4 regions of the Streptomyces sp. NPDC002896 genome follow, and region 4 is predicted to be linked to each of the others. Evidence: riboswitches for the same ligand, from Rfam matches in the RefSeq annotation. Region 4 holds a riboswitch; each other region holds the start of a gene.

Region 1 (5,569 bases), on a different contig from region 4:
GACCTCGGAAACCATGTTGCCGTGACCCACAACGCTTCTGCTACGCCGCCTATTCCGCCGGCCAGAGTCGGAGGCGCCAGAGTTACTCGTGCGAGGCAGCACGGCCGCCTTCCGCGTCGGCCGGGCGGCCGCCCGGGGCACGGACCAGGAGGAAATCGGTGTGGCGGCGCAGCGTGAAGCCGATCGACTCGTAGAGCCGGATCGCCCCGGTGTTCGCGGCCGAAGCGTGGAGGAACGGGGTGTCTCCGCGTTCCCTGATGCCCGCCGCGACCGCGCGGACCAGTCGGGTGGCCAGGCCCCGGCCGCGGTGCGCCGGGTCGGTGCAGACCGCGCTGATCTCCGTCCAGCCCGGCGGGCGCAGCCGCTCGCCGGCCATGGCGATCAGCCGGCCCTCGTGCCGGATGCCGAGGTACGTGCCCAGTTCGACGGTGCGGGGCAGAAAGGGCCCCGGGTCGGTCAGGGCGATCAGCTCCAGGATCTCCGGTACGTCGGTCGGACCGAGCCGCACCGCTTCCGGTGCGGGCTCGGCACGCAGCGACGTGTCGACCAGCTGCACGCCCTTGATGGCCGCCACGAGCTCCCACCCGTCGGGCGGCGTCGTCACTCCCGGGACAGCCGTCTCGCCTCCCGGCCCCACCAGCGCGGCGAGGTCCTCCCAGGCACGGGGGTCCGCCGGATCGGCGAGGGCCGTGAACGGGGAGACGTCCGCGGGATAGCGGGCGGCGCGGCCGACGCGCTCGGCAAACCGGGCGTGCGGGCCGGTCAGCGCGGCCCAGGCCGGGTTGTCCAGGATGTGCGGCGCGCCTTGGCTCTGTGGCTGCGGCGCGTGCAGGCTGGTCGACATGGCGGTTTCGGGTCTCCGTCCGTGATCAGGAGTTGTTCTCCGGCAGACCGGGCGGGTTGACCTCCGCGGTGCTGACGGCCTCGTTGGACAAGTTCCAGGCGGCCAGCCACTTCGCGTACTGACCGTTCTTGATCAGGTAGTTGATAGCGTCCGCGACCGGCTTGGCTATTCCGCTGTCCTTCTTCGAGGTCGCCGCGATCAGGCCCTGGAGCGAGGTGCCCGCGCCGGAGAAGGTGCCCGCGCTACGCGTCGCGTTGGGCGACTTGGCGGTCTGCGTGATGTGGTACGCGACACCCGGGTTGGCGGCGAAGTAGGCGTCGATCTTCCCGCCGGTCAGCGCCAGGTAGGTGCTGTTCTTGCTCGCGAAATGCTTGACGGTGAGCTTCTTGCCCTCCTTCTTCAGCTTGGACTGCCACTCGAGGAGGATCTTCTCCTGGTTGGTGCCGTTGTCGACGGCGACGGTCTTCCCCGCGAGGTTCTCGTAGTCGCCCTCGAAGTTCCACGTGCTTTTCTTCAGCACCTCGAAGCCGAGGTTGTCCTTGCGGTAGGAGGCGAAGTCGTACTTCTTCTTGCGCTCCTCAGTGTCGGTGATGTTGGAGAACGCCACGTCGACCTTGCCGCTGTCGATGCCGACGAACATGTTCTCCCACGTCGAGTTCTTCAGCTCCGGCTGCAGGCCGAGGACCGCGGCGACCAGGCGGCCGAAGTCGGGCTCGGCGCCGGTGAGGGTCTTCTGGTCCGAGCCGACGTACGCGAGGGGCGGGAAGCCGTCGGGCAGGGCACCGACACCGATCACCAGCTTGCCGCTCTTACGGACGGAATCGGGCAGCTCGGCGCTGATCGACTTCACCTCGGAGACCTTCAACTCGGTCTGCTTGGCGGCTCCGTTGGACAGCTGGCCCACGGTGACGGTGCCCGCGGCGTCGGCCTTGGTGGTGGCGGCGTCGCTGTCGCCCCCGCAGGCGGCGAGCCCGGCGGCGAGCGTGGCGACGGCGGTGCCTGCCGTAAGGCTGCGGATGAGTCTGCTACGGAAGCGGAGGGTGCGCATGGCTGTCCTTGTTCTTGGTGTTCGGCGGTGGTGGTTTTCTGGGGGAGTCTGGAGGCGGAGGTCAGAGCACCTTGCTCAGGAACTCCCTGGTCCGCTCGTGTTTCGGGTTGTCCAGCACCTCGGACGGCGGCCCCTGCTCGACGATCCGGCCGCCGTCGAGGAAGACGATCCGGTCGGCGACCTCACGGGCGAAGCCGATCTCGTGGGTGACGATGACCAGGGTGGTGCCGCTGGTGGCCAGGTCCTTGATGACGGCCAGCACCTCGCCGACCAGTTCCGGGTCAAGCGCGGAGGTGGGTTCGTCGAAGAGGATGACCCCGGGGCGCAGCGCGAGGGCGCGGGCGATGGCCACCCGCTGCTGCTGGCCGCCGGACAACTGCCGCGGGTAGGCCGCGGTCTTGTCGCCGAGGCCGACCCGGCTGAGCAGGGAGCGCGCCAGTTCCTGGGCCTCGGGCTTGCGCAGCAGGCCTGTCGCCACGGGCGCGGCTGCCACGTTGTCCAGCACGGTCAGGTGCGGGAAGAGGTTGAAGTTCTGGAAAACGAAGCCGATCCGGCTGCGCTGCGTGAGGATCGCGCGTTCGCTCAGCTCCTTGAGCCGCTCACCGTGCCGGCGTACGCCGATCAGCTCCCCGTTCAGGCTGACGTAGCCGATCTCGGGCTTCTCCAGGTGGTTGATCACCCGGAGCAGGGTCGACTTGCCGGAGCCGGACGGTCCGAGGATCACCGTGACCTCGCCGGGCCGTACGGTCAGGTCCACGCCGTCCAGGACCCGGTGGGTGCCGTACCACTTGTGCACGTCATGGACCTCGACCGCGGCGGGGACTGCCTCGGAGGCGGTCTTGGAAGCGCGCTCGGTGGCCTTGGAAGCGCGCTCCGTCGTCTTGGAAGCGCTCTTGATCGTGTCCTCTGTGGTGCTCTTCGTGGTGGTCATATCGCCGCCTCCCTCTGGATACGGGCCCGCAGGTCGCGCACGCCGGCCCGCAGCTTCTGCAACGGAGTCGGCGGGAGGGTGCGCACTGCACCACGCGAGTAGTACCGCTCGACGTAGAACTGGATGACGGAGACGACGCTGGTGAGGATCAAGTACCAGATGGTGGCGACCAGCAGCAGCGGCACGATGTCACCCGGATAGGTGCTGCCCATCGTCTGCACCGAGCCGAACAGGTCGAGGAGCGACACGTAGAAGACCAGCGAGGTGCTCTTGATGAGGCCTATCAGCTGGTTGACATAGTTGGGCGTGATGGCCCGCAGTGCCTGCGGGAAGACGATCCGGACGAACTGGTAGCGCTTGGGCAGACCGAGCGCCGATGCCGCCTCGTGCTGGCCCTGGTCGACCGAAAGGATGCCGCCGCGGACCACCTCGGCGGCGTAGGCCGCCTCATTGAGGCTGAGACCGACGACCGCCACGACGATGTCGGTGGCGAGACGCGACTCGTCGAAGCTGAAGAAGGCGGGCCCGAACGGCACACCGATGCTCAACGTCTTGTACAGCGCACTGAAGTTGTAGAGGAACAGCAGCACGACGATCAGCGGCACCGAGCGGAACAGCCAGATGTAGACCCAGCTGACCGCCCGCAGCACCGGGCTCCTGGAGAGCCTGCCCAGGGCGAGCAGGATGCCGCCGAGCAGGCCCAGCAAGGCGCTGTACGCAGCGACTTGAAGGGTGATCAGCAGGCCGTCGACGATCACCGGGCGCACGAACCAGTACCCGAATCGGTCCCACTGGTAGAAGGGGTTGGTGACCAGCCCGTGGCCGATCTGGACGACCAGGACGAGGACGACGGCGGTGGCGATCCATCGGCCGGGGCGGCGGAGCGGAAGCACCCGTTGCGCCGAGAGCGGCCGCTGCGCGGAGTCGCGGTCGGATCGCTTGGGCCCTTCGTCGGGGGCTTCGGTCGGCTCCGGAGAACGTACGGAAACCGGCACGGCCGGGGAGGCCGGAGATGGTTCGGGGCGGGGGATCGCCTGGGCAGGGGGTGCTGAGCCGGAGGACACAGCAGAGCCTGGGGGTTCACTCATGGAGGACTCCAGCAGATTCGGACACACGGCCACGCAGGCGACGACGGCGCAGCAGAGCGGGAACAGCTCTGCGGGACGAAGCGCACTGGAGCGGGCGGAGCGGGGGTGGGTCGGAAAGAGAACGCTGCGACGGCGGCAAACGTCAGTGATGCAGCAAGCCGTCAGCCGTGACGGGATTCAGAAAAGCCGTCAGCCCTGACAGAGAACGCGACAGGAGACGCAACACAGTGCACTGTTGACCCGGAGCAGATCGACGGGACGGTTCGCGCACGTCGTGACGCGGCCGTGGCGCCGCCATGCGGCCATCCCCGGAGCTGCGTACATCGCCGTCACCGTCACCGTTCCGCCCCCGCGGGGCCTCGCGCTTACCGAAAACCAAGATCCGGTCCGGTCGTCACCTGGGGCACCCCACCGCGACGCGAGGGTTGCCGGCCAGCAAGCCAGGGCTTGTCGCTGACACTCATGACCGTTCTGCGCCGTAAGGTAGACAGCCGCTGGAAGGAATGTCAATGCGCGTCTTCCGGCTTCGTAGAGCCCCGGCGTGGTCGCCGCCCCGGGACACATCCGGCTTGGTGATCGTCCGATGCGGTAGGCGCAGCGGCACACGGCATAAATGGCCAACTCCCAAGTAAATGCCGTGATTCGAGGCTGAAACATCCCCCTCGCACCAGCCGTCCGATTCGTCATGGAATAGCACCCGCGCCCGCTGCTTGACAGGGACACGTATCTCTTGGTTTTCTTCCCGGCATGTATCCGGGACTCTTTCTGACGGCGCGGCGCCATGTCGACCTGGTTCGCCTGTCCGCCAGCCTGTGTCGACCCCGGATGGCCTGCGCCGATGCCGCGCACACGTCCATGTGACGCGCCTGACCAGACCCTTCCCGCCGCATGGCTGCCCGCGCGACTGTCCAGGAATTCTCAGTCGTGGGCCGATCATTTCCTTTTGGCCGCCGCATCGAATCATGGTGCGTAATTCGCCGGGCATTTCCAGGGTTCTTCTCTCCTTGCCGATATGTGCTGTGCGGCAGTCGATCGGGACGCGCCCGGAGCCGGCCATATTCCGACTTCCCTTCCCCAGGAGACCCGATTGTCCTCCGCCCTTCATGCCCGTTCGCGGCTGCGCACAGCGCTGGCCACCGCCTTCACCGCGGCGGTGGTCTCCGTCGCCGTGTCGGCGGCCCCCGCGAGCGCCGCCGGCTCGGTGTTCACCCCTGCGCCGCCGCACAACCCGTACACCGGCCCGGACGGCACGGCCACCATGCACGGGGACACCGGGTCCTCGGACACCACCCCGCTGCCCGGGCCGGGAACCGGCACCCTCACCTCGACCCGGGCGGCGCTGGCGTCGGCCTGCCCGACCGTGCTGGTCGGGTCCGACGGCTACCCCGTGGCGCTGTGCACGCCCATCTTCGGACAGGTCCCCACGGTCCATCTCCTCGACCCTGACGACGGCAGCTCCATTGCCGAACTCGCCCTCACCAAGGGGTCGTTGCTGGGTGGCGTGTACGCCTACATCGATCAGGACGACCGGCTGGTCGTGATCGACGGCAGCAGGTCACTGCTTCGGGTCGGCCATCACCTGGACGCGGACGGCGACTGGACCCTGACGATCGACAAGAGTCTGTCGCTGACCGCAGCGATCCCCGAGGACGACGCGG
Region 2 (5,569 bases), on a different contig from region 4:
CCCTTGGGGCCAAGGGTGACCTTGACGGCGTCGGCGAGCTGGTTCATCCCGCGCTCGAGACCGCGCCGTGCCTCCTCGTCGAACGCGATGATCTTGGCCATGTGAAGTGGTCCTCCCGGACTGGGGTGGATTTCTCCGGACCGCGCTGGCGCCCGCGACGGACGGCCTGCCTGCCTCGTGGTTCCTTGCCCCACACGGCCTGCGGGCCTCACCGACCCGGTCCTTCGTTGTCACTCTCACTGTCAGAGTGCTAACGCCAATGATTAGCACTCGCCCCCCTCGAGTGCAAGCGCCTGTAGGGGTGCGCGCCCCCTCCGGGACAGGGCGCGCGCCCCCGAGGGCCAAGGCCCGGAGAGACTCCCGTCCGCGCGCGAGCAGTCGGGCACACCGAAGGGCCCGTACCCCCACCGGGATACGGGCCCTCCGTAAACGTCGTTGCAGTCAGTCGGCGCTTTAGCCGGCCATGCGGACCATGTCCGCCTGCGGTCCCTTCTGACCCTGCGAGATCTCGAATTCGACCCGCTGGCCCTCTTCCAGGGTGCGGTAGCCGTCCATCTGAATCGCGCTGTAGTGGACGAATACATCCGCACCACCGTCGACCGCGATGAAGCCGTACCCCTTCTCCGCGTTGAACCACTTGACGGTGCCCTGAGCCATGCCTAACTCCCCTATTACTGGCCCTTGCACAGGACCGCACTTCGCGGACCCGGGTCAGACCTCACCCCCCAACGGTTGGGGGTGTGCGCCGGAACGCGTCGACCGCGGCTGAATGTATCTGCCCAACTGCCGTCTGCAACAGGTCAATCGGACGAGAAATCCGGGCGCGCCCGATCGGAGATATATGGAGATTCCGTCAGGACTCAGGGCAAGTCGGGCCCGGCAAAAGGAATGTATGGCGCAAAAGAATGGTGCACTTTGGCTACTTCTCGTCGGCCACCGGACGCGAAGTCATATGCGCCGGACAAGAACGGCGAACCGAGTTCCCCAACTGTACCGCGCTCAACCATGCAGAATTGCCCCCTCCGCTTCTCTCGCGGAGGGGGCAATTCTTGTGACGCAGCGTGCGGTACGCATCAGCAGCCGCCGGCACTGTGCCCGACGTCAGCCGCCGGCATGTGCTCGACGGTCAGCCTCCGACACTGTGCTCGATGGTCAGCCTCCGGCGACGGCCGGAATGATCGAGACGCCCGCGCCGTCCGGCGTCGCGGTCTCCAGGCCGTTCTCGAAGCGGACGTCGTCGTCGTTCACGTACACGTTGACGAAGCGGCGCAGCTTGCCCTGGTCGTCGAGGACGCGCGCGGCGATGCCCGGGTGGTTCTTCTCCAGGGACTCGATGACCTCGGCGAGGGTCGCGCCCTCCGCCGGGACCTCGGCCTGACCGCCCGTGTAGGTACGGAGGATCGTGGGGATGCGGACGTTGACGCTCATGCGGTTCACCTTCGGTGGAGGGCGCGGGGTGGAAGCGGGTCGGGGGCGGACGGGGCGGGCGTGTCGAACTGGCGTCAGCCGGCCAGGCCTGCGTCGCGGAACGCGTCGAGAGAGGGCCTGATCACGGCCGAGGGGCCGCTGGTCGGGGCCACCGCGTCCAGCGTCTTGAGGCCGTCGCCCGTGTTGAGGACGACCGTGGTCAGCGACGGGTCCAGGACGCCGTTCTCGATCAGCTTGCGGGTGACGCCGACGGTCACGCCGCCCGCCGTCTCCGCGAAGATGCCCTCCGTGCGGGCCAGCAGCTTGATCGCGTCGACGATCTGCTCGTCGTCGACGTCCTCGACGGCGCCACCCGTGCGGCGGGCGATGTCCAGGACGTAGGGGCCGTCGGCCGGGTTGCCGATGGCGAGGGACTTGGCGATGGTGTTCGGCTTCTGCGGCCGCACCACGTCGTGCCCGGCCTTGAAGGCCGCCGACACCGGGGAGCAGCCCTCCGCCTGGGCACCGAAGATCTTGTACGGCTTGTCCTCGACCAGACCGAGCTTGATCAGCTCCTGCAGACCCTTGTCGATCTTCGTGAGCTGGGAGCCGGAGGCGATCGGGATCACCAGCTGGTCCGGGATCTGCCAGCCGAGCTGCTCGCAGATCTCGTACGCGAGGGTCTTGGAGCCCTCGCCGTAGTACGGCCGGAGGTTGACGTTGACGAAGCCCCAGCCCTCGCCCAGCGGGTCGCCGATGAGCTCGGAGCAGAAGCGGTTGACGTCGTCGTAGTTGCCCTCGATGCCGACGAGATCGCCGCCGTAGACCGCGGCCATGACGACCTTGCCCTGCTCGAGGTCGTGCGGGATGAACACGCAGGAGCGGAAGCCGGCGCGGGCGGCGGCGGCGCCGACGGCACCGGCCAGGTTGCCCGTCGAGGAGCAGGAGAGCGTGGTGAAGCCGAAGGCGCGGGCGGCCTCGAGGGCCTGGGCGACGACGCGGTCCTTGAAGGAGTGCGTCGGGTTGCCGGAGTCGTCCTTGATGAACAGACCGCCGGTGACGCCGAGTTCGCGGGCGAGGTTGTCGGCCTTGACGAGCTTGGTCCAGCCGGGGTTCAGGTTCGGCTTGCTGGCCACGTCCGCCGGGACGGGCAGCAGCGGTGCGTACCGCCAGATGTTGTCGGGGCCGGCCTCGATCTGCTTGCGCAGGCCCTCGGGGTCACCGGTCGGCAGGTCGTATGCGACTTCGAGCGGACCGAAACAGATTTCGCAGGCGAAGATCGGACCGAGCGGGAACCGCTCGCCGCACTCGCGACAGGAGAGCGCGGAGGCGGGGCCGAGGTCGACGGCCTTCGCGGTGTCGGTTCCGGCGGTGTCCGTGTCGGTGGTGGCAACAGTCTGCGCAGCCATGGAGGCGAGGCCCTTTCTCCTCATCTTCCTCACGACGCATCTCGCCGTGAGACGGATTTGGCACCTTCCCTAGCCGGGGCCTCGCGGAAATGATCAACATCGATCGGTACGAGAACCGGCTGGAGGGTTGCCGGGGCTTCAACGGGCCGTGTCCCTCTGCCCCTCTGGATGAGCGGTATGGCGCCGGGCCGTGCGGGTCCCGGAGCGTTTGTTCGCGCCATGACCCCCGACATGCGATGGTCATCCGCGTTGTTCAAGACTGTAACCGAAGGCCAGGACAGTTGAGGTAGTCGTCCGAACCGCGAGATGGATCACAGGCAGTGGTCCCAGTGAGGGGGCACCAGAACGTGCTGGATGAAGTCGAGCGCTGGCTGAGCACGCGCTCCTGGTCGGTGACCGACCGTCCGCTCCGTCAGCTGATCGCGGCGAAGCGCGCCACCGGACAGACGGTGAGCGTCGTGCTGCCCGCGCTCAACGAGGAGAAGACGGTCGGCGACATCGTCGCGGTGATCCGCCGGGAGCTGATGACCCGGGCCGTTCCACTCGTCGACGAGCTCGTCGTGGTCGATTCCGGTTCGACGGACCGTACGGCCGAGGTCGCGGCGGCGGCCGGCGCCCGCGTCGTCCACCGCGACGAGATCCTGCCGCGCATACCGGCACTCCCCGGCAAGGGCGAGGTCCTGTGGCGTTCGCTGCTCGTGACCAGCGGCGACATCGTCGCCTTCGTCGACGCGGACCTGAAGGAGTTCTCCGCGGACTTCGTCTCCGGCATAGTCGGCCCGCTGCTCACCGAGCCCGGCGTCGACCTGGTCAAGGCGATGTACGACCGCCCGCTCGGCGCCGAGCTCTCGTCCGGCACCGCCGCGGGCGAGGGGGGTCGCGCCGGAGGCGCCCAGGGCGGCCGGGTCACCGAGCTGATGGCCCGCCCGCTGCTGAACATGCACTGGCCGCAGCTCGCCGGGTTCGTCCAGCCGCTCGGCGGTGAGTACGCCGCGCGCAGGTCGCTGCTCGAACAGCTGCCGTTCCCCGTCGGCTACGGCGTCGAGCTGGGCATGCTCGTCGACGCCCTGCACCTCGTGGGTCTGGACGCGCTCGCCCAGGTCGACGTCGGCGTGCGCAAGCACCGGCACCAGGACGGACAGGCGCTGGGGCGGATGGCGGCCGCGATCTACCGCACGGCCCAGCTGCGCCTGGCCCGCGGTCATCTCGTACGGCCCGTCCTCACCCAGTTCGAGCGCGGCGACGAGGGATTCGAACCGCGGACGTACTCGGTGGACACGGAGGAGCGGCCTCCGATGGCGGAGATCGCGGAGTACGCGGAGCGGCGCGCGGCGTAACCGCGGCATGAACATCTGGGTGGTGCGGCGGTCTCACCGCCGGCCGGACGGACTCGACGCCTTGATCGCGGGGCCTCGGTGCGCTGCTGCCGGCCCCGGCGGGGCGGTCGCAGCGTGTGACCGCGGTGTAACCCGTCACGGGGACCGTATACGGCCATGGGACCAGCCGAGTCGCCCATACGTTTGAGCGTTTCCCGGCCGGGCTAAGTTTGGGCGTATGGCTTCCACTCAGGGTGCTCAGATCCTCGTCGCGTCCAACCGCGGCCCGGTCTCCTACACGCTGGAGGAGGACGGCTCGCTCACCGCCCGCCGCGGCGGGGGCGGTCTCGTCTCGGGTCTGTCGGCGATCGGCCCGGACGCGGGCGCGGTATGGGTGTGCGCCGCTCTGAGCGACGGCGACCGCGAGGCCGTAAGCCGCACGGGCGGCACGCTGGACCCGGCCGACACGGGCGGGCAGCACGTCCGCATGCTGGGGATCGAGCCGGACGTGTACGACGACGCGTACAACGGCATCGCGAACTCGGTGCTGTGGTTCGTGCACCACATGCTGTACGAGACGCCGCTGGAGCCCGCCTTCGGCGCGGAGTTCCGGGCGCAGTGGGCCTCGTACGAGGCGTACAACCGGGCCTTCGCCGAGGCGCTGGCGGACGAGGCGGCCGAGGGCGCGGCAGTGCTGGTGCAGGACTACCACCTGGTGCTGGTGCCGGGCATGCTCCGCGAGCTCCGCCCCGACCTCAGGATCGGGCACTTCTCGCACACGCCGTGGGCGCCCGTCGACTACTTCCGGATGCTGCCCGACGACATCGCGCGGGAGGTGCTGCGGGGCATCCTCGGCGCTGACCGCGCGGCGTTCCTGACCTGGCGCTGGGCGAACGCGTTCACCACCTGCTGCATGGAACTGCTTGGTCCGGAAGCCCTGGCCGACACCCGGATCGGGGTGCACGGGCTCGGCGCGGACGCGGACTTCCTGCGGGAGCGGTCGCGCCGCGAGGACGTCGAGGAGCGCATCGCAGTCCTCCGTGCGCAGATCGGTCCGGGCCGCAAGAGCATCGTCCGGGTCGACCGCACCGAGCTGTCGAAGAACATCGTGCGGGGCCTTCTCGCCTTCCGGCAGCTCCTCGAGACCCACCCCGAGTGGCGCGAGCAGGTCGTGCACATCGCCATGGCCTATCCCTCACGGCAGGATCTCGCGGTCTACCGGGACTACATGGCCGAGGTGCGCCGGCTCGCCGAGGAGATCAACGAGCAGTACGGCACGTCTGGCTGGACCCCCGTCCAGCTGCACCTCAAGGACGACTTCGCCCGCTCGCTCGCCGCCTACCGGATCGCCGACGTCGCGCTGGTCAACCCCATCCGGGACGGCATGAACCTGGTCGCCAAGGAGGTCCCGGTCGTCTCCGACGAGGGGTGCGCGCT
Region 3 (5,569 bases), on a different contig from region 4:
ATCTCCTGGACGGTGCCGGAGCCCACGTTGCCGCTGATGTACGGCTCGGCGCCGAGCAGCTCGCACAGGGCCATGAACTCGTGGGTGCCGAAGTGGTTGTTCTCCTCGACATTGCCCCAGTGGGTGTTGACCATCCTGGGACGCTGGTCCCGGGGGCCGATGCCGTCCTTCCAGTGGTACTCGTCGGCGAAACATCCGCCCGGCCAGCGCAGGTTGGGGATGTTCAGGGCTCGCAGGGCCTGTACGACGTCCAGCCGGATGCCGCCCTCGTTGGGGATCGGCGAGTCCTCCCCCACCCAGAAGCCGCCGTAGATGCAGCGGCCGAGATGCTCGGCGAAGTGGCCGTAGAGATGGCGGCTGATCTTCGGACCCTCGAGGTCGAGGTTGATGATCGCGGTGGCGTTGGACACGGAGTACTCCAGGTCGGCGTGGTGCGTGCGTGAGCTGTACGGGCTTCGGGTTGCCGGCCGGCGGGACCAGCGATGAGAGATCGGTACCTGCGGTGACCAGGCGGAGGAGGGAAACCGGTTGCCTGGGTTGTTTGTATCGATAAAAAAGCTGCCATCGTTGTTGCGCGAGTGTCAAGAGAGGTGCGCGAACAGGTTGGTCCTGGGACCACGGATCACATGGCGCACGCTCGTCGACGGGGATTGTCCGCTGCGCGTTGCGAGCGTTAGAGTCGCACGCGGTGACGAGTGTCAGCGTCAAGCCCTGGCTGGCTGACCGGCAACCCTCTGTCGCGGCGGGGTGCTCCAGGTGACGACCCGACAGGACCGAGTGTCCTGTAAGCGTGAGGCCCCACAGGGGCGGAACCGACGAGGTGGCGGGATGGACACAGGAGCGAGGCCCGGGCTGCATGCCGGTCCCGGTGTCCTGGAGTGCCCGCTGCATGTGTACCGCCGTCACGTCGATCTGGCCCGGGTGAGCAGCGCACTGTGTTGCCGCACCCGGTCGACGCGGCCGTAGCCGTAGCCGTAGCTGACGCCGTCGTCTGCCGGGGGATCCGTCCCCGTCCGACCTTCTCCGCTCGGCCCTGAGCATCCGCGCCCCCGCCCTCGCCCTGCATGCCCTTCTGACCATCCGTGTCCGACCATCCGTGTCCGACCATCCGTGTCCGACCATCCGTGCCCCATTCCGCAGGAGTACACATGACCGTCCAGGACTCCCCCACCGACATCGACACCTTCGCCGCCGAGTGGGAGGCATGGCACCACCGGCAGGAGTCGGCCCTCGCCCACGAGCACGGATTCCTCGCCATCACCGGCCTGCACTGGCTGGCCACCGACCCCCAGAGCTTCCCGGATGCGCCCGGCACCTGGTCGACGGGCGACGACGGCGTCACGGTCGTACTCGGCGAGGGCGAGGAACTCGTCGTCGACGGCACCGCGGTACACGGACGACACGCTTTCGGCGTCATCCCGGAACGCGGCGGCGTCAACGCCGTCTGGGGAGACGCGGTGATCGAGATCGCCAAGCGCGGCGGCCAGGACCTGATCCGGCCGCGGCACCCGCACCATCCACTGCGCACCGCGTTCACCGGGACCCCCGCGTATGCGCCGGACCCTCGCTGGGTGGTCACCGGCCGCTACACGCCCTTCGCCGAGCCGCGGCCGACCACCGTGGGCGCCGCAGTCGAAGGGCTGCAGCACGTCTACGACGCTCCCGGCCGGATCGACTTCCAGCTCGACGGCCGTGCGCTGAGCCTGACCGCGTTCAACGGGCGGACACCGGGCAGCCTCATGGTGCTGTTCACCGACGCGACCTCCGGCGTGACCACCTACGCGGCCAACCGCGCCCTGCAGATCGACGCCCCCGGCCCCGACGGCACCGTGGTGCTGGACTTCAACCGCGCCGCCAACCTGCCGTGCGCCTACACCGACTTCGCGACCTGCCCGCTGCCGCCCGCCGAGAACCGGCTCCCGGTCGCGATCGAGGCAGGCGAGAAGATTCCCCACGAGCGGCAGCCGATCGCGCAGTGAGCACCTCGCCCCTGCCCGGATCCGCTCGCTGTCGTTTCTGACCCGGGCACCGCGACCACCCTCCGTAGGGGACCGTTACCCTCGGTCCCCTCGGATCACCCCACGAGCCGGGCTTCAGCTCAGCTGTCGGCGAACCTCGGCGCCGCCATAGACTCGAAGGACAGGTTCGGGGACGCGGGCGCTGGGCGCTCGATGGCCGAAAGCTCGGGATCCGGAGCGGGGAGCGGGGGGATGGCCACCCCAGGAGGACGCGATGTTGCGGCAGACCAGACTGGCCGGGGTATCAGAGGACTACCTCGCCGCCCGCGAAGAGCTGCGCCAGGCCGAGATCGAGCTCATGCGCCACCGCGAGAAGGTCGCGGCCCAGCGACGGGCGCTGCCGCAGGGGCCGCCCGTCGACGACTATGTCTTCGCCGAGGGCCCCGCCGATCTCGACGCCGGCGACACACCGGTCCGCGAGGTCACCCTGAGCGGCCTGTTCACCGCGCCGGACCGCCCGCTGATCGTGTACCACCTCATGTACGGCAAGCTGCAGACCGAACCCTGCCCGATGTGCACGATGTGGATCGACGGCTACAACGGCATCGCTCACCACATCGCCCGCAATGTCGACTTCGCCATCGCAGCGGCCGCCGACCTGCCCACCCTGCGGCAGCACGCCCGCAACCGCGGCTGGGACCGGCTACGACTCCTGAGCTGCGGCGACAGCACGTTCAAGTACGACCTGGGCAGCGAGGACAAGGACGGCGAACAGGACTCCACCATCTCCGTCTTCACCCGCGACGGCGACGGCACGGTCCGCCATTCCTACTCCGCCCACCCACGGATGGCCGACGACATCAAGGAGCGCGGCATCGACCTCCTGGCCCCCGTCTGGCACCTCCTCGACCTGACCCCGCAGGGCCGCGGCGACTGGTACCCGAACCTCGACTATTGACCCCCGACATGGCAACAGTCCGCCGGCCCCGGAGGGCCGGCGGACGGGTGTCACACCGGTGCTGCGTCGGTGTGCCTCAGTTCGACGAACGGCGGCGCAGCGCGGAGTCGGTGAGCGAGGGCGGGGTGTAACCGGAGTCGCGGGACGAGAGGTTGGTTCCAGGCGGGACGATCTCGTCGATCCGGTCGAGTACGTCCCGGCTCAGCCGTACCTTGTCGGCGCCCAGCTGGCTCTCCAGTTGTTCGAAGGTACGCGGCCCGATGATCGCCGAGGTGATCCCGGGGTGTTCCAGGACGAAGGCCAGGGCCAGTTGCACGAGGGTGAGGCCGGCCCCCTCGGCCAGCCGGGCGAGGGCCTCGGCAGCCTCCAGCTTGGCGGCGTTCTCCGGTGAGGTGATGTCGAAGCGGGCCGCCTGGCGTTCGGCGCGGCTTGAGGCGGGCTGCTCGGCGCCCTTCCGGTAGCGCCCGGAGAGCCAGCCGCCCGCGAGGGGGCTCCATGAGAGCACGCCGAGACCGTACCGCTGCGCCACCGGCAGGACCTCGCGTTCGATGCCGCGCGCCAGGAGGGAGTACGGGGGCTGCTCGGCCACGACGCGTTCCCGGCCGCGGCGCTCCGCGATCCACTGGCCCTCGACGATGGCGGAGGGTTCGAAGGTGGAGGTGCCGATGTAGCGGATCTTGCCCTGCTGCACCAGGTGGGTGAGCGCGCCGAGCGTCTCGTCGAAGTCGGTGTCCGGCTCGGGGCGGTGCACCTGGTAGAGGTCGATCCAGTCGGTGCCGAGCCGCCGCAGGCTGTTCTCCACCTCGCGGATGATCCAACGGCGGCTGTTTCCCTGCTCGTTGGGGTCGCTGCCGAGGCTTCCGTGGAACTTGGTGGCGAGCACGACGTTGTCGCGCCGCCCGCCGGACAGGGCCTTGCCGACGATGGTCTCGGACTCACCCGCGGAGTACACATCCGCGGTGTCGACGAAGTTGATGCCCGAGTCCAGGGCGTGGTGGATGATCCGGACGCTGTCGGCATGGTCCGAGTTGCCCCGGCCTCCGAACATCATGGTGCCCAGGCACAGCGGGCTGACCTTGACGCCGGTACGTCCGAGATTGCGGTACTCCGTCATCGTGCACTCTCCTTGACGAGTTGATTGATCTTCAGGTGGTCCACCGCCGAGGCCGGTCGGCCGCCTTGTTCGAAGGCCTGCCGCAGACGGTGGTACGGGACCCGCGCGGCGAGGAGTTCGGCATGGGTGCCGGTTTCCGCGACGGTTCCCGCGTCGAGGACCACCACCCGGTCGGCGCGGGCGGCGGTGGTCAGGCGGTGGGCGACGACGACGGTCGTACGCCGACGGGCCAGGGCCTCGGTCGCCGCGGCGACCCGGCGTTCCGTGGCCAGGTCGAGCGAGGCGGTCGCCTCGTCGAGCAGCAGGATGTCCGGGCCGACGAGTTCGGCCCTGGCCGCTGGGCGCGCGGCCGTGAGTCCCGGAAGGCCCAGGCCCGTCGGGCAAAGTCGCGGGCTTGCGCTCCTCGGGGGCAGTACGGCGGAGGCGACGGCGGCACCGAAGGCGAGCAGGAGGTCGGTGCGGTGGCGCAGGCAGAACCCCAGCAGCCGCCGGGCCCACCGGGCCGACGGCTCCTGGGGCGCACTGGTTTCCTGGGAAGGCGGACAGTCCGTCACCGGGCTGCCGCAAGGGCGATGCCGGTGTGGCCCTCGCCGGCGTCGACGGTGTCGAACAGCCGGTTAGCGGGGCGCGGGAGCCCGTAGTGCTCGCGCAGCGTGGAGCCGGTGTACTCGGTGCGGAACAGGCCGCGTTCCTGGAGGATCGGCACCACCCGGTCCACGAAGAGCTCCAGGCCTGAGGGGAGCACGGCGGGCATGATGTTGAAGCCGTCGGCCGCGCCGCTGTCGTACCAGTGCTCGATGGTGTCGGCGACCTGCTCCGCCGTACCGGCGAAGGTGCGGTGTCCGCGGCCGCCGCCGAGCCGCCCGATGAGCTGACGCACCGTCAGCCGCTCACGCCTGGCCAGCTCCACGATGAGCGTGTAGCGACTCTTCGCGCCCTCGATCTCGTCCTCGGTGGGGAGGTTCTCGGGGAGCTCCGCATCAAGGTCCAGCTCGTCGGGGGAGATCTTCAACGTCTTGGCGAGCTGCCGCTTGGCGTACTCGGGGACGATCAGCCGGTCGAGCTCGGCGTCCAGCTCCAGCGCCTCCGTCTCCGTGTCGCCGATCACGGGGACGATGCCGGGCAGGATCTTGAGGCCGTCCGGGTTGCGGCCGAACAGCTGGGCCCGCTGCTTGACGTCCTTGTAGAAGGCGATGCTCTCCTCCAGGGTCTGCTGCGCGGTGAACACCGCCTCCGCGTACCGGGCGGCGAAGTCCTTGCCATCCTCGCTGGAACCTGCCTGGACGAGCAACGGGTAGCCCTGGGGCGGACGTTGTACGTTCAGCGGTCCGTCGACCCGGAAGAACTCACCGACGTGGTCGATGCGGCGAACCCGCTCGGCCAGGGCGTGGACGCCGCCCCCCTTGTCGGCGATCACCGCGTCGTCCGCCCAGCTGTCCCACAGCTTGGTGGAGACCTCGACGAACTCCGCGGCCCGCCGGTAGCGGTCCTTGTGCAGCGGTGTGTCGTCGAGGCCGAAGTTGCGGGCCGCGTCGGCGC
Region 4 (5,569 bases):
CAGATCGCGGGCTTCATGGTGGCGCTGCGGGCCAAGGGAGAGACCGTCGAGGAGATCACCGGTCTCGTCGAGGCGATGTACGCGCACGCGCAGCCGCTGAACATCCCCGGGCCGGCCGTCGACATCGTCGGTACGGGCGGCGACCGGGCCAAGACGGTCAACATCTCGACGATGTCCGCCATCGTGATCGCGGGTACCGGGGCCAAGGTCATCAAGCACGGCAACCGGGCGGCGTCCTCGGCGAGCGGCTCGTCCGACGTGCTGGAGAAGCTCGGCATCAACCTGGACATGTCGCCCGAGCGTGTGGCGCAGGTGGTGGACGAGGCCGGGATCACCTTCTGTTTCGCGGCCAAGTTCCACCCGGCGATGCGGTTCGTCGGTGCGGTCCGGCGGGATCTGGGGATCGCGACCTCGTTCAACATCCTCGGCCCGCTGACCAACCCCGCCCGGGTCACCGCCTCCGCGATCGGCTGCTTCGACACCCGGATGGCGGGGCTCATGGCCGGTGTACTGGCCGAGCGCGGCTCGTCCGCGCTGGTGTTCCGCGGCGACGACGGGCTCGACGAGCTGACGACGACCTCCACCTCGCGGGTGTGGGTCGTGCGGGACGGGGCGGTGCGCGAGGAGAGCTTCGACCCGCGGGACGTCGGGATCGAGCTGGTACCGGTGGAGGCGCTGCGGGGCGGCGACGCGTCCCACAACGCCGACGTGGCCCGCCGGCTGCTGGCCGGCGAGCCCGGGCCCGTACGGGACGCCGTGCTGCTCAACTCGGCGGCGGCCCTGGTCGCTTTCTCGCCGGGCGAGGGAGCGCTGGCGGAGCAGATCCGTGCCGGGATGGAGCGGGCCGCGGAGTCGATCGACTCGGGGGCGGCTCGGCGGGTGCTGGAGCGGTGGGTGGCGGCGAGTAACTCGTAGCGAGGTTCGCCTGGCCGCGGGCTGAGCGGGTGCCCTCACCTGCAGCCGGTGGCCGGTTCCCCCGGTGCAACTGCTGTCCGCGATGCGGACAGCAGTTGCACCGGCGCGATCATCTGGCATAGTTCTCGGCAGGTCATGAGCGACAGCGACTAGGCCCCGGCCCGCTGTCCGGCAACCCTCCGTCCGTGGCGGGGTGCCCCGGGTGAAGACCTGGCCGCAGGCAGAGAGGTCTGCGGCAAGCGCGGACCCCTTGTCAGGTTCCTGGGGTCCTGGTCCTCGAGGAGCTGTCTCGTGAGCAAGCGAATGCGATAGGGCGCCAAGCCCCTTCTCGCACACCCCTTTTCACCTTTCACCCTTTTCTGCGCTTGAGCTGTCACGCCTGCTCGCGCAGTCAATTCGCTTAGCTCTCACGGGAGTTCGCCATGTCTGTCTCCACTGCTGTCGCCGACCAGTCCGTTTGCCGTGACATTTCCGGGGCCCTACCCGTTCTGGGGCGCGATGTCCTCGTCCCGCTCGTCACCGGCGGCGAGGTCACGTACGCCGCCCTCGACTACGCCGCGAGCGCCCCGGCCCTGCAGCGCGTCTGGGACGACGTGGCGGCGTACGCGCCGTACTACGGCAGCGTGCACCGCGGCGCCGGGTACCTGTCGCAGCTGTCGACGGAGCTCTTCGAGAACGCGCGTCACGACGTCGAGGAGTTCCTCGGCTGCCGGGAAGGGGACCAGGTGGTCTTCACCCGGTCGACCACCGACTCGCTCAATCTGCTGGCCGCCGCGCTGCCCGAGGGGTGCCAGGTCTTCGTCTTCGAGACCGAGCACCACGCGTCCCTGCTGCCGTGGCGCGAGGCGCGGGTGACGTATCTCGACGCGCCTCGTACGCCGGAAGAGGCTGTGCGGACGCTGGAGCGGGCCCTGGCCGACCGGGACCCTTACGGGCCTGCGCTGGTCTGCGTCACCGGGGCGTCCAACGTGACCGGTGAGCTGTGGCCTGTACGGGAGCTGGCCGCCGCCGCGCATGCGCACGGTGCGCGGATCGTGCTGGACGCCGCCCAGCTCGCACCGCACCACCCTGTGTCCGTACGGGAGTTGGACGTCGACTGGGTCGCCTTCTCCGGGCACAAGCTGTACGCACCGTTCGGCTCCGGCGTGCTCGCCGGCCGTGCCGACTGGCTGCAGGACGCCGAGCCGTACCTGGCGGGTGGCGGCGCCAGCCGCAAGGTCGCACGGCGCACGGACGGTGGACTCGACGTCGAGTGGCACACCACCGCCGCGCGCCACGAGGCCGGTTCGCCCAACGTCATCGGCGCCTACGCGATCGCCTCGGCGTGCAAGGCGCTCACCGAGGCCGGGTTCGACGCCCTGGTCGCGCGGGAGCAGCAGCTCATCTCGGCCGTACGTGCAGGCCTCGCCGAGGTGCCCGAGGTGCGGGTGCTCTCGCTGTTCGGGGACGACGCCCCGCGGGTGGGTGTTCTTTCATTCGTCGTCGACGGGTGGAACAGCTCGCACTTCGCGGCCGCGCTGTCCGCGGAGTACGGCATCGGCGTACGCGACGGACTCTTCTGCGCCCACCCGCTCGTGCGCACCCTGCTCGGCAGCGAGCCGCAGACGCAGGGCGAATGCGGTGCCCCCGAGGCGGCGCCCGGCGAGAAGTCGCTCAACGCCATCCGGGTGAGCTTCGGCGCGGGCACGCCGGACGAGCATGTCGAGCGGTTCGTACGGGCCGTCAAGGAACTCGTCCGGGACGGCGCCAAGTGGAACTACCGCACCGAGGACGGGCGCTGCGTCCCTGACACCTCCGCCTGAGGCAGAGGGTCCGGCGGTACGGCAGCCGGGCACCCAGAAGGATCATGCGGAGGGCGCGTTCCGTCGCATCGGTGAGGAACTCGCCGCCGGGGCCGAGCGCCTCGTGCAGCGGGACCGGTGCGGGCAGGATCGCGCTGTACGCGTCCATGCCCGAGGCCCGCACCTGGTGGGCCCCCTCACCGATCGTGTCGGCCAGGACGAGGACCGGGCGTTGTCGCTGACCGGAGGCCGGGACACGACCTCGTCGCTCGGTGTCGGCTCCGGACTGGTGGGGGTGGCCGATGGTGAGCCGCTGTCCAGCACCACCATGGGCGGCACCGAAGGCGCGTCCGGGCTGTCCGTCAGGGCGTAGCTGGTCGCGGCGACGCCCAGCGGTATCGCCACGACGGCGGCCAGGGCGGCCATGTGGTGGGAGAAGACCATGGGGCGATCCTGCGCGCGCCTATGCGCCGCGGGGATGAGCCGGAGATGAAGAACGCTTCATCTCCGAGTCCCGGGCCACCGCACGACCCCGCACCGCGGCAGGGGCTACGAATCGAGGCCGATCGCGAACGCCGCCTCCAGGTCGTGCTGCGAGTACGTACGGAACGCGACATGCGTGTCCGTGGCCTCCACGCCCGGGATCTTGCTGATCCGGCCGGGGATCACGTCCGCCAGGTCGTCGTGGTCCTTGACCCGGACCATGGCGATCAGGTCGTAGGTGCCCGTCACCGAGAAGACCTCGCTGACGTTCTCCAGCGCGGCGATGGATTCGGCGATCTCCGGGATCCGGTCCACGCTGGTCTTGATGAGCACGATCGCGGTGATCACGAGTGACTGTCTCCCTCGGTGGCCGTGGGCTGGGGTTTCACTCTATCCGTCCGGCCGTACGCCTTCTCCCGCCGTCCGTACCGCGCCCACGCATAGAGAAACCCCAGCGAGAAGCCCACGAGGTGGGCCAGATACGCGACGCCCGGGCCCTGGCTCGGGCGGCTCATCGCCAGCCACTGCAGCGCCACCCAGAAGGGCAGGACCACCCAGGCCGGGAAGCGCAGCGGCAGGAAGAACAGGAACGGGAACAGGCTCGTGACGCGGGCCTGCGGGAACAGGAACAGGAACGCGCCGAGGACCGCGGAGATCGCCCCGGAGGCGCCCACCAGCGTCTGCTGCGACCCCGCATGCGCGGTGGCGTAGCCGACCAGGGCCAGATAGCCGCAGCCCACATAGAAGAGCGCGAACTCGATGTGGCCCATGTGCTCCTCGGCCATCGCGCCGAAGACGTACAGGAAGAGCATGTTCCCCAGCAGGTGCAGCCAGCTGCCGTGCACGAAGAGTGCCGTGGCGGGCGTGATCGCGGCCCGTGGCGCCCCGCTGAACAGCTCCGCGGGCACCACCCCCCAGCGCTCGAAGTACGCCACCTGGGCGGCGATCAGCTCCTGTCCGCTGCCGTACACGGGGTTCAGTGCGGATGCCGGTCCGGTGACGAAGATCAGGCAGCACAGGACCATCACGCCGTATGTCACGGGGGCGGTCCGGCCCCGCACCGACCGGTGAATCGCCGCGCCCAGGACACCACGCCGTTTTCCCATCACGGTCAGAGCATGACGTAACGGGAGCAAGCCGTGCGGACCGCCTCGCCGCCGACTGGGGCCCGAGCACGGGGTACCCGGCAGGCCGTAGGGTTACGTGCCATCCGCACCAGGTAAACGGACGCACCATGGATACAGGTGCACCCGTGAAGCTCGAACGAAAGCGACGGCACGATGACGGTTCCCCTGCCGACGGCCCAGACCCGCTGGCGCTGCACACTCTGCGGCAATCTCACGCGTTTCGACGTGACCCGTTCGTCGAAGGTCGTCGAGTACATGCACCTCGATCTGGCCGGGGAGCCGACCGTGGAGGAGCGCGAGGTGGTCAGTGAGACCATCGAGTCGGTGCGCTGCCGCTGGTGCAACGCGGTGGACCAGGTGGAACTCGTCGACAGGCCGGGCGCCGGCTCCTGACGGAGCGGGCCCCGCACGATCATTTGGGGTGACGGATGGTGGAGACCACAGGCGGGGAGCCGGCCGACGGCACCGCTGAGGTGCTCGACCGCCCGCTGCCCGACGGCGTGCGCCGCCGGGTCGTCCAGATCGTCTCGGACGGCTTCGGCGGGCTGACCTTCACTGAACTGCCTGCGCAGCTCAGACAGTACGCACGCTTCACCCCCAGCCGGCGCGCCAAGTTCGCGGGCAACGCGATGGCGGCGGCCGTGGAAGCGGACCCGATCTTCCGTCAGCGCATCGCGGAACGGCTTCGCGAGGCCCAGCCCGAACTCACCGGAGCGCTCGACTCGGGCGCACCGCCCCCCGCCGCGGACCCGCTCGACGTCGCGGCCGCGGCCTACGTGCTGCGCCCCGCGGGCTGGGTGAAGCTGGTGACCGCCGCGGGCGAGGAGGCCCAGCGGGCGGACGCCGAGCGCGCCGACGAGGAGACCCGGGTCGAGCTGGAGCGGCTGCGCGAGGAGCTCGCCGCGGCCCGCGACCAGACCAGGATCGACACGGAACGGCTGCGCACGGAGCTGGAGTCGGCCAAGAAGGAGGCCGAGTCGCTGCAGCGCAAGCTGCGCGCGGCCCTCAGCGACGTCAAGCGCGGCGAGGCCGCACTGCGCAAGGCACGCGCCGAGAACGACGCCGTACGGGCCGAGAGCCAGGCGCAGTTGTCCGCGGCGGAGAGCGAGGCGCGGCGGCTGAAGGCGCGGCTCGGCGAGACCGAGGCGGCGCTGGAGGCGAGCCGCCGGGCGGCGCGCGAGGGCCGCAGCGTGGAGGACATGCGCGTACGGCTGCTGCTCGACACCGTCCTCGACGCGGCCCAGGGGCTCCGCCGCGAACTGG

The links. A riboswitch is a leader RNA that binds a small molecule or an ion and turns the genes downstream of it on or off. The one in region 4 is predicted to bind S-adenosylmethionine.
Region 1: it holds a riboswitch for S-adenosylmethionine, as region 4 does, so the genes downstream of both, ABT009_RS07635 (amino acid ABC transporter permease) here and ABT009_RS21430 (aminotransferase class V-fold PLP-dependent enzyme) in region 4, are expected to answer to the same signal.
Region 2: it holds a riboswitch for S-adenosylmethionine, as region 4 does, so the genes downstream of both, thrC (threonine synthase) here and ABT009_RS21430 (aminotransferase class V-fold PLP-dependent enzyme) in region 4, are expected to answer to the same signal.
Region 3: it holds a riboswitch for S-adenosylmethionine, as region 4 does, so the genes downstream of both, ABT009_RS34905 (DUF1684 domain-containing protein) here and ABT009_RS21430 (aminotransferase class V-fold PLP-dependent enzyme) in region 4, are expected to answer to the same signal.

What each region holds. Positions count from the first base shown of each region.
Region 1 is NZ_JBEOVA010000004.1:117,158-122,726, forward strand. It holds gene ABT009_RS07620 (GNAT family N-acetyltransferase) at 83-844, opposite strand; gene ABT009_RS07625 (ABC transporter substrate-binding protein) at 870-1,892, opposite strand; gene ABT009_RS07630 (amino acid ABC transporter ATP-binding protein) at 1,954-2,823, opposite strand; gene ABT009_RS07635 (amino acid ABC transporter permease) at 2,820-3,911, opposite strand; SAM riboswitch class IV at 4,268-4,379, opposite strand; gene ABT009_RS07640 (putative leader peptide) at 4,659-4,772, shown strand; gene ABT009_RS07645 (NHL repeat-containing protein) at 4,969-5,569, shown strand, end outside.
Region 2 is NZ_JBEOVA010000021.1:26,365-31,933, reverse strand. It holds gene groL (chaperonin GroEL) at 1-101, opposite strand, end outside; gene ABT009_RS31460 (cold-shock protein) at 454-657, opposite strand; gene ABT009_RS31455 (ubiquitin-like small modifier protein 1) at 1,153-1,428, opposite strand; gene thrC (threonine synthase) at 1,503-2,840, opposite strand; SAM riboswitch class I at 2,834-2,991, opposite strand; gene ABT009_RS31445 (glucosyl-3-phosphoglycerate synthase) at 3,164-4,153, shown strand; gene ABT009_RS31440 (alpha,alpha-trehalose-phosphate synthase (UDP-forming)) at 4,371-5,569, shown strand, end outside.
Region 3 is NZ_JBEOVA010000026.1:24,504-30,072, reverse strand. It holds gene ABT009_RS34910 (alpha-N-arabinofuranosidase) at 1-410, opposite strand, end outside; SAM riboswitch class IV at 688-797, shown strand; gene ABT009_RS34905 (DUF1684 domain-containing protein) at 1,149-1,979, shown strand; gene ABT009_RS34900 (DUF899 family protein) at 2,233-2,916, shown strand; gene ABT009_RS34895 (aldo/keto reductase) at 2,993-4,030, opposite strand; partial or broken gene ABT009_RS34890 (hypothetical protein) at 4,027-4,365, opposite strand; gene ABT009_RS34885 (LLM class flavin-dependent oxidoreductase) at 4,581-5,569, opposite strand, start outside.
Region 4 is NZ_JBEOVA010000010.1:384,212-389,780, reverse strand. It holds gene trpD (anthranilate phosphoribosyltransferase) at 1-915, shown strand, start outside; SAM riboswitch class IV at 1,047-1,163, shown strand; gene ABT009_RS21430 (aminotransferase class V-fold PLP-dependent enzyme) at 1,338-2,717, shown strand; gene ABT009_RS21425 (hypothetical protein) at 2,760-3,140, opposite strand; gene ABT009_RS21420 (Lrp/AsnC family transcriptional regulator) at 3,246-3,527, opposite strand; gene ABT009_RS21415 (rhomboid family intramembrane serine protease) at 3,524-4,285, opposite strand; gene ABT009_RS21410 (hypothetical protein) at 4,460-4,699, shown strand; gene ABT009_RS21405 (NYN domain-containing protein) at 4,735-5,569, shown strand, end outside.